Regions from separate parts of the Chitinolyticbacter meiyuanensis genome, predicted to be linked through region 2. Evidence: riboswitches for the same ligand, from Rfam matches in the RefSeq annotation. Region 2 holds a riboswitch; the other holds the start of a gene.
The links. A riboswitch is a leader RNA that binds a small molecule or an ion and turns the genes downstream of it on or off. The one in region 2 is predicted to bind thiamine pyrophosphate.
Positions count from the first base shown of each region.

Region 1 (5,329 bases), 1.3 Mb from region 2:
AGGCGGCCACGGGCCGCCTTGCTGATGCCCGGAGCGAGCATGCGCCGCCACGATCCCCATCAGTTCGAGCACCCTCCCGTTGCCCCCCGCCATGCGGCCTGGGGGCGCTTCATTGTCAGTGCCACGCCGAAGCCGCCGTGCGTTGCCCGGCTGTTCCAGGGCCGCGGCTGGCAGACCGCGGTCCACCTGCAGTTCGGCGAAGTGGGTGGATCGCCGGTGATCGGGCGTACCCCGTTCATGTTCGTGCTGCATTTCCATACCGAGGATGGCCCCTGGCAACTCGACGGGCTGGATCTGCCGGCGCCCGTGCGCTGGCCGGCTGGCTGGTCGGGCCACCTGGCTGGCAGCAGCTGGGCGCTGGCTGCGCGACAACCGGATGTGCTCCCCAGCCTGCTGCCGCTGCTGGCAGCGCCGGGCCTGCCGGGTTGCTACAGCCAGCTCACCGTGTACGCGGCACGGCCGTATGGCCTCGTCGACGCGGCGGGCCGCAGTCATCCGGTCTGGTTGCGGCTTGCCGCCTGCCAGACTGCGCATTGGACCGAGGCCGCCGGCATGCAGGCGTGGCACTTTGGCCGGCGGATCGCGCTTGGACACACGCCGCGCTGGCGTTTGCAGGCTGCGGCCGGTGCGGCCCAGCCTGAGCCGCAGGCGCAATGGCAGGATCTGGGCGTGATCGAGCTCGACGACCTGCCCGCGCATGCCGGCCCGCCCGCCTTGCTCGATGCCGCGAGCACCGTGCCGGGCATCGTTGCGCTGTCGCCGGCAGCGGCATTGCCGGGCCGGCAGGTGCTGGCCGGGATGGATGCGCCGGGTCAGCAACGCTTGTTACGCAACATGGCCGCCGGCTTGCGCCGCGTCGCCGAGCGCGAGGTGGTGCTGGCCGTGCTCGAACAGGCGATGGCGCTGGACGCGGGGTTTGGTACCGCCTTGGCGGCCGAGCTCGATTTCGCGCCAGCGCGTCAGCGGCGGGCAGTGCCGGCCTGAATCACCACCAGGCGTGAAAGTGGTGGACCGGGCCGATGCCGTGGCCGACGTCGAGCCGGTCCGCCGCACCGAGCGCTGCCTGCAGGTAGTCGCGCGCTGCGGCCACCGTGGCGGGCCAATCGGCGTGGCGCGGCCGCAGTGCGGCAAGCGCAGCCGATAGCGTGCAGCCGGTGCCGTGGGTGTGGCGGGTGGCGACCCGCACCTTGGCGTAGCGTGTTTCGCCGGCTGGCGTCACCAGCCAGTCGGGGCTTTCCTCGCCGCCCAGGTGCCCCCCTTTCATCAGCACTGCCTGTGCGCCAGCGGCCAGCAAGGCATGGCCCTGTTCGCGCATCTCGGCCTCATTGCTGGCGATGTCGCAGCCGAGCAGGGCGGCGGCTTCGGGCAGGTTGGGCGTGATCAGCGAGGCCAGCGGCAACAGCCGCTCGCGGATCGCAGAGACGGCTTCCGGTGCCAGCAGCGGATGGCCGCCCTTGGCGATCATCACGGTATCCAGCACCACGTGGGTCGGGCGATGGCGGACGAGGCCGTCGGCCACGGCGTGCACGATCTCTGCATTGGCCAGCATGCCGAGCTTGACCGCATCGACGCGGATGTCGGCAAACACCGCATCGAGCTGCGCTGCGACGAAATCCGGTGGCACCGGGTGCACGGCAGTCACGCCCTGGGTGTTCTGCGCGGTCAGCGCGGTCAGCACGCTCATGCCGTAGGCGCGGAGCGCGGAAAAGGTCTTCAGGTCCGCCTGGATGCCGGCGCCGCCGCCCGAATCCGAACCGGCAATGGTGAGGGCGTGGGCGATCATGCGCGGGCTCCTTCGATTTCCTGCAGCAGCGTGGTGGTGGCTGCGGCGATGTCGGCTTGGCCGCAGATGGCTGAAACGACAGCCACGCCGTCGGCACCAGCCGCAATGATGGGTGCCGCGCCGCCTTGCTTGATGCCACCAATGGCAACCACCGGCAGCGGTCTGGCTGCCATCAGCTCGGCGAAATGCGGCAGCCCAATCACCGGCGAGGCGTCGAGCTTGGTGCCGGTGGGGTAGACCGGGCCGACGCCGAGATAATCGGCCAGTGCGGTCGGTGCGTCGGCGAGCTGGGCGGCATTGGATGCCGACAGCCCGACGATCTTGTTCGGCCCGACGAGGCGCCGTACCGCGGCGATGGGCAAATCGGCCTGGCCGACATGGACGCCGGCGGCATCGACGGCCAGCGCGACATCGACGTGATCGTTGATGATCAGCGGCACGCCCAGCGGGTCGAGCACGGCCTTGAGCACGGTGGCGGTTTCCAGCCACAGCCGCTTCTTCCACTTGGGCGCGCGCAGTTGCACCACGGTGGCGCCGCACTCGGCGGCAATGCGGGCGGTGTGGATCATGCCCTCCGGCCCACCACACAGGTCCGGATCGAGCACCAGGTACAGCGACAGGTCCAGCCTCATGGTTGCCACTCCCGCAGCTGTTTGGGGCTGATCTGATAGAGCGCATCGAGGAAGGCCATCTTGAACGAACCCGGGCCGTCGCACGCCGATTCGGCACGTTCGCCGCAGATACCGGCCACCGCGCAGGCGGCGGCCACCGCGTTCAGCCGCTCGGGTGCGTGCGCGGTGAAGGCGGCGACGAGCGCGGAAAGCGCGCAGCCGGTGCCGACCACACGCGTCATGATGGGGTGGCCCCATGGCGTGGCCCAGCTCTGCTCGCCATCGGTGATGTAGTCGGTTTCGCCGGTGACGGCGACGATGGCGCCGGTATCGCGCGCCAGTTGCTCGGCGGCGGCCAGCGCAGTCTGTGAGCCGGTGGTGCTGTCCACGCCGCGGCCCGAGGCGCCAAAGCCCGCCAGCGCCAGGATTTCGGAGGCATTGCCGCGGATGGCCGTGGGCCGCAGCGTGATCAGCTCACGGCAGGCGTCGGTGCGGTAGTCGAGCACGCCGACGGCGACCGGGTCCAGCGTCCAGGGCACGCCGGCGGCGTTGGCGGCAGTCACTGCATCGCGCATCGCGGCGAGCCGTTCGGGGTAGAGCGTGCCGACGTTGACCAGCACGGCGCCGGACAGCGCGGCGAAGGCGGCCGCCTCCTCGCGTGCGACGATCATCGCGGGCGCGGCGCCAACGGCCAGCAGCACGTTGGCGGTGATTTCCTGCACCACCTCGTTGGTAAGCACATGGGTGAGCGGGTGTTCGGTACGCAGCCGCTCCAGTTCGTCGGCGACGATGGCGAGCGGCAGTGTTTGCGGCGTGGTCATGAAGGGCTCCTTGGCACAGGCAAGCCCTCTGGACTTCCCTACGCCGGCATGATCCGGATCAGGTGATGCGGGTGTATCTCAGCCCGCGCCTGGATGAATGGCGGGGCACCCCGAGTCAGGCTGCGATTGTCCGCCCGCACGCGGAAGCGGACAAGCGGTTGGATCAAACTCGCATCAAAACGCCTGCATCGTGTGCAACCCTGATTCAGCCCGCCGTCATGCCGGACTAAACTCGGCGAAACGGGGGCGGCAATATGGGCGATATCTGGCGCGGTCTGATCGAATGGTTCATTCCCGATGGCGTGCGGGCCGAGGCGCTGGCGTACAGCCGTGCCCGCAACGTGGTGGGCGCGGCGCTGCTGGCGGCATTGCTGGTGCCGGTGTTCTCGGTCAACTACTTCAAGCTGGGCCACGCTGCGATGGGCTGGGGCATCCTGGCGGCGGGTGGCGCCATGCTGCTGTCGGCGCTGCTGTTGCGGCTGACCGGCGTGCTGGCGCTGGCGCGCGAATGCCTGATCGCCAGCTTCTACGGCATGGTGGTGTGGATGTGCCTCGTCAACGGCGGCATCGAGTCGTCGTCGGCGCCGTGGTTTTTGCTGCTGCCGGTGGCGGCCACCTTCATCGGCGGCAAGCGCGACGGCGTGTGCTGGAGCGTGCTGAGCCTCGTCGCCATCGTGCTGTTTGCCATGGCCCATGCGCAGGGCTGGGTGCTGCCACGCAGCCCGCTCGGGCCGGAGCACCATGTCGGCCTTGTCACCCGCTCGCTGATCGGGTTGACGCTGGTGATGTTCGCGCTGGGCTGGATGTTCGAAAGTGGCAAGCAGGCGAGCCTCGCGCGGACCGAGCGGGCGCGCGGTGAGGCCGAACAACATCGTGTGGCGATGCAGGCGCTGCTGGCGCAGATCACCGCGGCGGTCGGCACGGCATCGGCGCAGTCGGCACAGATTGCCGGTAGTGCCCGTGCGGTGAACGCCACCATCCACCACCAGGCCTCGCAGGTCGAGCGCATGGCTGACGTGGTGCAAGGTGTGGCAGGCATGAGCCGGGGCAACGCCAGCCTTACCGGCGAGGCCGCGGCAACGGCGGGCGAGGCCGGGCGGCTGGCCGATGATGGGGGCGCAGCCATGCGTGGCACGCGCGATCACCTCGACGACGCGACGCGGGTGGTCGCGCATTCGGCCGAGCGCATCGAGGCACTGGGCCAGCGTAACGACGAGATCGGCCACATCGTGCAGGTGATCCGCGATATTGCCGGGCAGACCAACCTGTTGGCGCTCAATGCCGCGATCGAGGCGGCGCGTGCCGGCGAGGCCGGCCGCGGCTTCGCGGTGGTGGCGGACGAGGTGCGCAAGCTGGCCGAGCGTACCGGCGGTGCTACCCGCGAGATCGAGGGCAAGATCGGCAGCATCGTTGCCGGCACGCGCGATGCGGTCGAGGCGATGCGTAGTGGTGCGGGGTGGCTGCAGCAGAGCAAGGAGAGCGTGGCCGAAGCCGATGCCAGGCTAGCTGCCATCATCACCGCAGCCAGCACGCTGACGGCGCGTACCGGCGAGGTGGCGCACAACGAGGCGGAACAGGCCCGGCATTGCGCCGGCTTGGCGAATGACATCGAGCGGCTGCGGCAGGATCTGGCCGCCGCCCGCGATGCCAGCGACCAGATTGCCCAGGCGGTGGCGACGCTGGATGGATCGATGCAGCAGCTCGATCGGGTGACTCGCCAACATTGAGTGAGTAGACAGCAGAAAGCCGCCCGAGGGCGGCTTTCTGCTTTACCTGCGACGTGGTCAGGCCGCCATGTCCAGCATCAGGCCGTTGAGCCGCTTGACGAAGCCGGCCGGGTCATCCAGCTGGGCACCTTCGGCGAGCAGCGCCTGGTCGAACAGGATCTGCGTCCAGTCGCCAAAACGCACGCCGCCAGTCTCTGCCTTGAGCTTCTTCACCAGCAGGTGATCCGGGTTGATCTCCAGGATGGGCTTGGTGCCTTGCACGTCCTGGCCGACCGATTTGAGCAGTCGTTCCAGGTTGCCACTCATGTCGAAGTTCTCGACCACGAGGCAGGCGGGACTGTCGGTGAGGCGGCTGGTGACGCGCACGTCCTTCACCTTGTCGCCGAG
Region 1 is NZ_CP041335.1:1,216,271-1,221,599, forward strand. It holds gene FLM21_RS05930 (hypothetical protein) at 40-984, shown strand; gene thiD (bifunctional hydroxymethylpyrimidine kinase/phosphomethylpyrimidine kinase) at 986-1,783, opposite strand; gene thiE (thiamine phosphate synthase) at 1,780-2,415, opposite strand; gene thiM (hydroxyethylthiazole kinase) at 2,412-3,215, opposite strand; TPP riboswitch at 3,234-3,338, opposite strand; gene FLM21_RS21495 (methyl-accepting chemotaxis protein) at 3,470-4,942, shown strand; gene htpG (molecular chaperone HtpG) at 5,000-5,329, opposite strand, start outside.
Region 1: another riboswitch for thiamine pyrophosphate. It lies ahead of thiM (hydroxyethylthiazole kinase); the one in region 2 lies ahead of thiC (phosphomethylpyrimidine synthase ThiC).

Region 2 (5,329 bases):
CCCTGCTTCACGAACTCGATCGATTTCACTTCCATGCCCTTCCGCAGCGCTTCGGCCTCGGCGATGCCCTGCTTCTCGGCAAAATCTCGCACGTCCTGGGTGATCTTCATCGAACAGAAGTGCGGGCCGCACATCGAGCAGAAGTGCGCCACCTTGGCACCCTGCTGTGGCAGCGTCTCGTCATGGAATTCACGGGCACGGTCCGGGTCGAGGCCCAGGTTGAACTGGTCTTCCCAGCGGAACTCGAAGCGCGCCTTCGAGAGCGCGTTGTCGCGGATCTGCGCGCCGGGGTGGCCCTTGGCCAGATCGGCCGCGTGGGCGGCGAGCTTGTAGGTGATGATGCCTTCCTTGACGTCATCCTTGTTTGGCAGCCCCAGGTGCTCCTTGGGGGTGACGTAACAAAGCATGGCGGTGCCATACCAGCCGATCTGCGCCGCGCCGATGGCCGAGGTGATGTGGTCGTAGCCGGGGGCGATGTCGGTGGTCAGTGGGCCGAGGGTGTAGAACGGCGCTTCGTCGCACCATTCCAGCTGCAGGTCCATGTTCTCCTTGATCAGCTGCATCGGCACATGGCCGGGGCCTTCGATCATGGTCTGCACGTCGTGTTGCCATGCGATCTGCGTCAGCTCGCCCAGTGTTTTCAGTTCGCCCAACTGCGCGTCGTCGTTCGCATCCCACACCGAGCCGGGGCGCAGGCCATCGCCGAGCGAGAAGCTGACGTCGTAAGCCTTCATGATGTCGCAGATTTCCTCGAAATGCGTGTAGAGGAAGTTCTCCTGATGGTGCGCGAGGCACCACTTGGCCATGATGGAGCCGCCGCGCGAGACGATGCCGGTCATCCGGTTGGCGGTGAGCGGCACGTATCGGAGCAGCACGCCGGCGTGGATGGTGAAGTAATCCACGCCTTGCTCGGCCTGCTCGATCAGCGTGTCGCGGAACAGCGCCCAGGTCAGGTCCTCGGCCTTGCCATCGACCTTCTCCAGCGCCTGGTAGATCGGCACGGTGCCGATCGGCACGGGCGAATTGCGCAGGATCCACTCGCGGGTTTCGTGGATGTTCTTACCGGTGGACAGATCCATGATGGTGTCGGCACCCCAGCGGATTCCCCAAGTCATCTTGTCCACTTCCTCGTTGATCGACGAGGTGACGGCGCTGTTGCCGATATTGCCGTTGATCTTCACCAGGAAATTGCGGCCGATGATCATCGGCTCCAGTTCCGGGTGGTTGATGTTGGCGGGAATGATGGCGCGGCCACGTGCCACTTCCTCGCGCACGAACTCGGGCGTGATCACCGGCGGGATTGCAGCACCGAACGACTGGCCCAGATGCTGGCGCAGCATCATCGTTGCCATCTTCTCGCCCTTGGCTCCCAGCGCGCGCAGCGACTCCATGTACGCTTCGCGTTGCAGGTTCTCGCGGATGGCGATGTATTCCATTTCCGGGGTGATGATGCCGCAGCGCGCGTAGTGCATCTGCGTGACATTGGCGCCGGGCTTGCCGCGGCGCGGCTTGCGCGTGAGCTCGAAGCGCAGCGGGTCGAGGCTGGCGTCCGCCTCGCGCAGGCGGCCATAGTCGCTGGTCAGGCCGGTCAGCAGATCCGTATCACCCCGTTCATCGATCCAGGCTGCGCGGATCGGCGCGAGGCCACGGCGCACATCAATGTGCGCCTGCGGATCGGTGTAGGGGCCGGAACAGTCGTAGACATAGATCGGTGGATTTTGCTCGCCGCCGAAGCTCGTTGGCGTATCGGTCTGGGTGATTTCGCGCATCGGCACGCGGATGTCGGGGCGTGAGCCTTCGACATAGACCTTGCGTGAATTGGGCAAGGGCTGGATCGCAGCTTGGTCGACATGGGCGTCGCTGGCGCGAAATTCGGTGGGCTTGTTCAAGGATAGGCCTCCTGCAAAGTGAGAAGGCGCAGGAGAGGCACACGCCGGCCACGAGCGTGCCGACGGATTCGCTTCCCTACGCCGGTATGAGCCGGATCAGGTGCTGAGGGACTCTCTCATCCGCTGACATACCGAGGAAGGTAAGTAGCGGAACCCCTAGCGAAAACAGAGCTGTCACCGTATAGAAGCTGTGGGATAATGACAAGTTATTTAATTTAACTGTGCCTTTATCGGCTTGTTTTTATTGGGGTTATGTCAGATGGATTGGGAACGCGCGCGCTACTTTCTCGTTGAACAGCAAATCCGCCCGTGGGACGTGCTCGACCAGCAGGTGCTGCAGCGTTTCCTCGATGTGAAGCGCGAGGATTTCGTCCCCGACGACAAGAAAAACCTCGCCTTTGTCGATACCGAACTGCCGCTCGGCAACGGCGCCTGTATGCTCGCCCCCAAGGTTGAAGGCCGCCTGCTGCAGGAAGTGGGCCTCAAGCCGGCTGACCGCGTACTGGTGGTCGGCGCCGGCACCGGCTACCTGATGGCGCTGGCGGCAGGCCTCGCTGCCGAAGTGCACGGCGTGGAGATTGACCCGGCCCTCAAGGCCGCCGCTGAGCAAAACCTGCTGCGCGCCGGCATCAAGAACGCCCATGTCGAACTTGCCGATGGCAGCCATGGCTTCGCCGCCAAGGCGCCGTACGACGTCATTATTGTCACCGCCTCGCTCGATGCCGTGCCGCAGGTACTGAAAGACCAACTTGCCGTTGGTGGCCGCCTGATTGCTGTGGTCGGCAATCTACCGATCATGAGTGCTGTGCTCGAAACGCGCGTGGAAGAGGGCGCGTGGCGCAGCGAGAAGCGGTTTGAGTACAACCTGCCGAGGTTGAATCACCAAAATGATTCTGCTGGCTTCTGGTTTTAATGCAGCTTCTTGATTTAAAAAAATGAAGCGCCCCATTTGGGGCGCTCTTGATTCTAATTGCGAATTGCCTACTTGGCACTGGTTATATGTCTTCTGATAATTTGCAGGGAAAAGCCCAAGAGACGGATATCACGTTGCGGGATATTTTCATACTAATGAATCGATATAGGCATGCGCTAATTGCCTTGCCAATCGTAGCTGGTATTGTGGCTGCTTGCGTGATGTTTACGCTTCCAGATCGCTATACGGCGATACTGAAAATTGCGCCATCGAAGAATGCGCCGGTATACAACTGGGCTCTAAACAACGAGGTATTGGTTGAGCAGGTCGCAAAAAAAATGAACTTGTCGAAGCACTACGGAACTGCTAGCCGTAATGCGACACTGCGAGCCACAAAAAGCCATATTGATGTTGTTCTTAATGCCAAGGATGGCTATCTTGATGTTTCTGCAACTGATGTTAGTCCTGCCTTTGCTGCGCGGCTCGCAAATGTTTTTGGAAAGACGTTGTCGGATAATGTATATACGTTAAGATTATTGGAGATATCGAAGGAACGTTATAATCTCGAACTTAGACGCGAGCTCGCTGCAAAAAACAAAGTAAATGCCGAGAAGTCACTTGAATCCCCTCAACTTGCAGCAGTCATCAAGACCATTTCCGCATCCGAGCAATATGGAATTATTAGTTTGGCTGGAATTCAGGCTGAGGCTACCTTGCAGTCCGGAATCTCCGATCTGGCACAAAACCAGGTCGTAAAAATACAAGATCAGCTATCTAACCTGCAGCGACTTGTAGTCGAGGGTATGAAACAAAAATCCGTAGGGTCTGCTGGGCCTTGGATTGCCACCGTAACGGCCATGCAGGAAAGCGCGTATTGGAGTGCGTTGATTGATCGCCTTGATCGTCGGATTGAATTGGTAAAAGCGCAAGAGCGAGACGAGCTGAAAATCAGTTGGGCTGAAATACCTGACGAAAAATCCGGACCAAAGAGGGTAAAAAATATTCTGTTCGGCATGGTTTGTGGATTATTGCTCGCAATGCTCTATATGCTCGTCTGCGAAATGGTTCAGTATGCACGGAAGAAAGAGTAACAACGAGGGCGTATGAGCATGTGGGTTGTGTATCGTTGAGTGATTTGTTTTTTGCGTTAAGACTGATTTCGTGCTCCTATTAAATCAGCTGCTAAAAATGCTGCGAAATCCCTATTGGATTTTTGATTGACGGTGAGTTTATGAGTATTTTAGACAAAAAAATAGCCGTGGTGGGCCTGGGGTATGTAGGGCTGCCTCTCGCAGTTGAATTCGGTAAAATAAGACCTGTTGTAGGTTTTGATATAAATGAAGCAAGAGTTGCTGAGCTGGCGGCTGGCACGGATAGCACGCTGGAAGTGACGGAGAGCGATTTAAAATACGCAACGCAATTAGAATACAGTAGTAATGTTGCCGACCTCAACGATTGCAGGATTTTCATTGTTACAGTTCCTACCCCAATCGATGGCGTGAACCGCCCGGATTTGACGCCGTTGATCAAGGCTAGCGAGATGGTTGGTCGAGTCCTGAAAGAGGGCTCCTTAGTGATTTACGAATCTACGGTGTATCCTGGCTGCACTGAAGAGGTTTGTGTTCCCATCCTTGAGAAATTGTCTGGGTTGAAATTCAACCAGGATTTCTTTTGCGGGTACAGTCCCGAGCGTGTGAATCCCGGCGATAAGATCAATTCTTTGACCAAAATTAGGAAAATCACCAGTGGCTCCACGCCAGAGATCGCGCAACTGGTCGACCGCTTGTATCAGTCGATTATTACGGCCGGTACGTTTCCCGCCAGTAGCCTCAAAGTGGCAGAAGCAGCAAAGGTAATCGAAAACACCCAGCGAGATCTCAATATCGCTCTTGTGAACGAATTATCTGTAATTTTTTCTCGTTTGGATATTGATACAATAGAGGTTTTGGAGGCCGCAGGGAGTAAATGGAATTTCCTTCCTTTCCGGCCTGGCATGGTCGGCGGGCATTGCATTGGGGTAGATCCTTATTATTTAACTCATAAGGCAGAGGAAGTTGGTTACCACCCGCAAGTAATACTGGCAGGTCGACGGATAAATGACAATATGGCGCGTTACGTAGCGCGCAAGGTCATTCAGCTGATGCTGAAAAATGGCGTGGATGTTGCTCGTAGTACCGTTGGGGTACTGGGGATTACCTTCAAGGAAAATTGCCCCGATATCAGAAATAGCAAGGTTGTCGATTTGATAATTGAGTTGCAAAAATGGGGTGTTAAGGTTGTTGTTGCAGACCCTTGGGCCAACGCATCCGAAGTGTTGCATGAATATGGTATCCAATTAGGTGCTATTGATGAGTTGAATAAGGTTGACTCGCTGGTCGTGGCAGTAGGCCACAATGAATATCGCGAGTTAACGCCAGATGCGCTATTCCAGTGGTGTAACGGTCAGGAGCCCGTGCTCGCGGATGTGAAGGCTCTATATGATCGACATAAGGCTGCTAAAGCGGGTTTTACAGTTTTCCGTTTGTAA
Region 2 is NZ_CP041335.1:4,280,121-4,285,449, reverse strand. It holds gene thiC (phosphomethylpyrimidine synthase ThiC) at 1-1,835, opposite strand, end outside; TPP riboswitch at 1,946-2,057, opposite strand; gene FLM21_RS20495 (protein-L-isoaspartate O-methyltransferase family protein) at 2,149-2,802, shown strand; gene FLM21_RS20490 (GumC domain-containing protein) at 2,889-3,893, shown strand; gene FLM21_RS20485 (nucleotide sugar dehydrogenase) at 4,034-5,329, shown strand.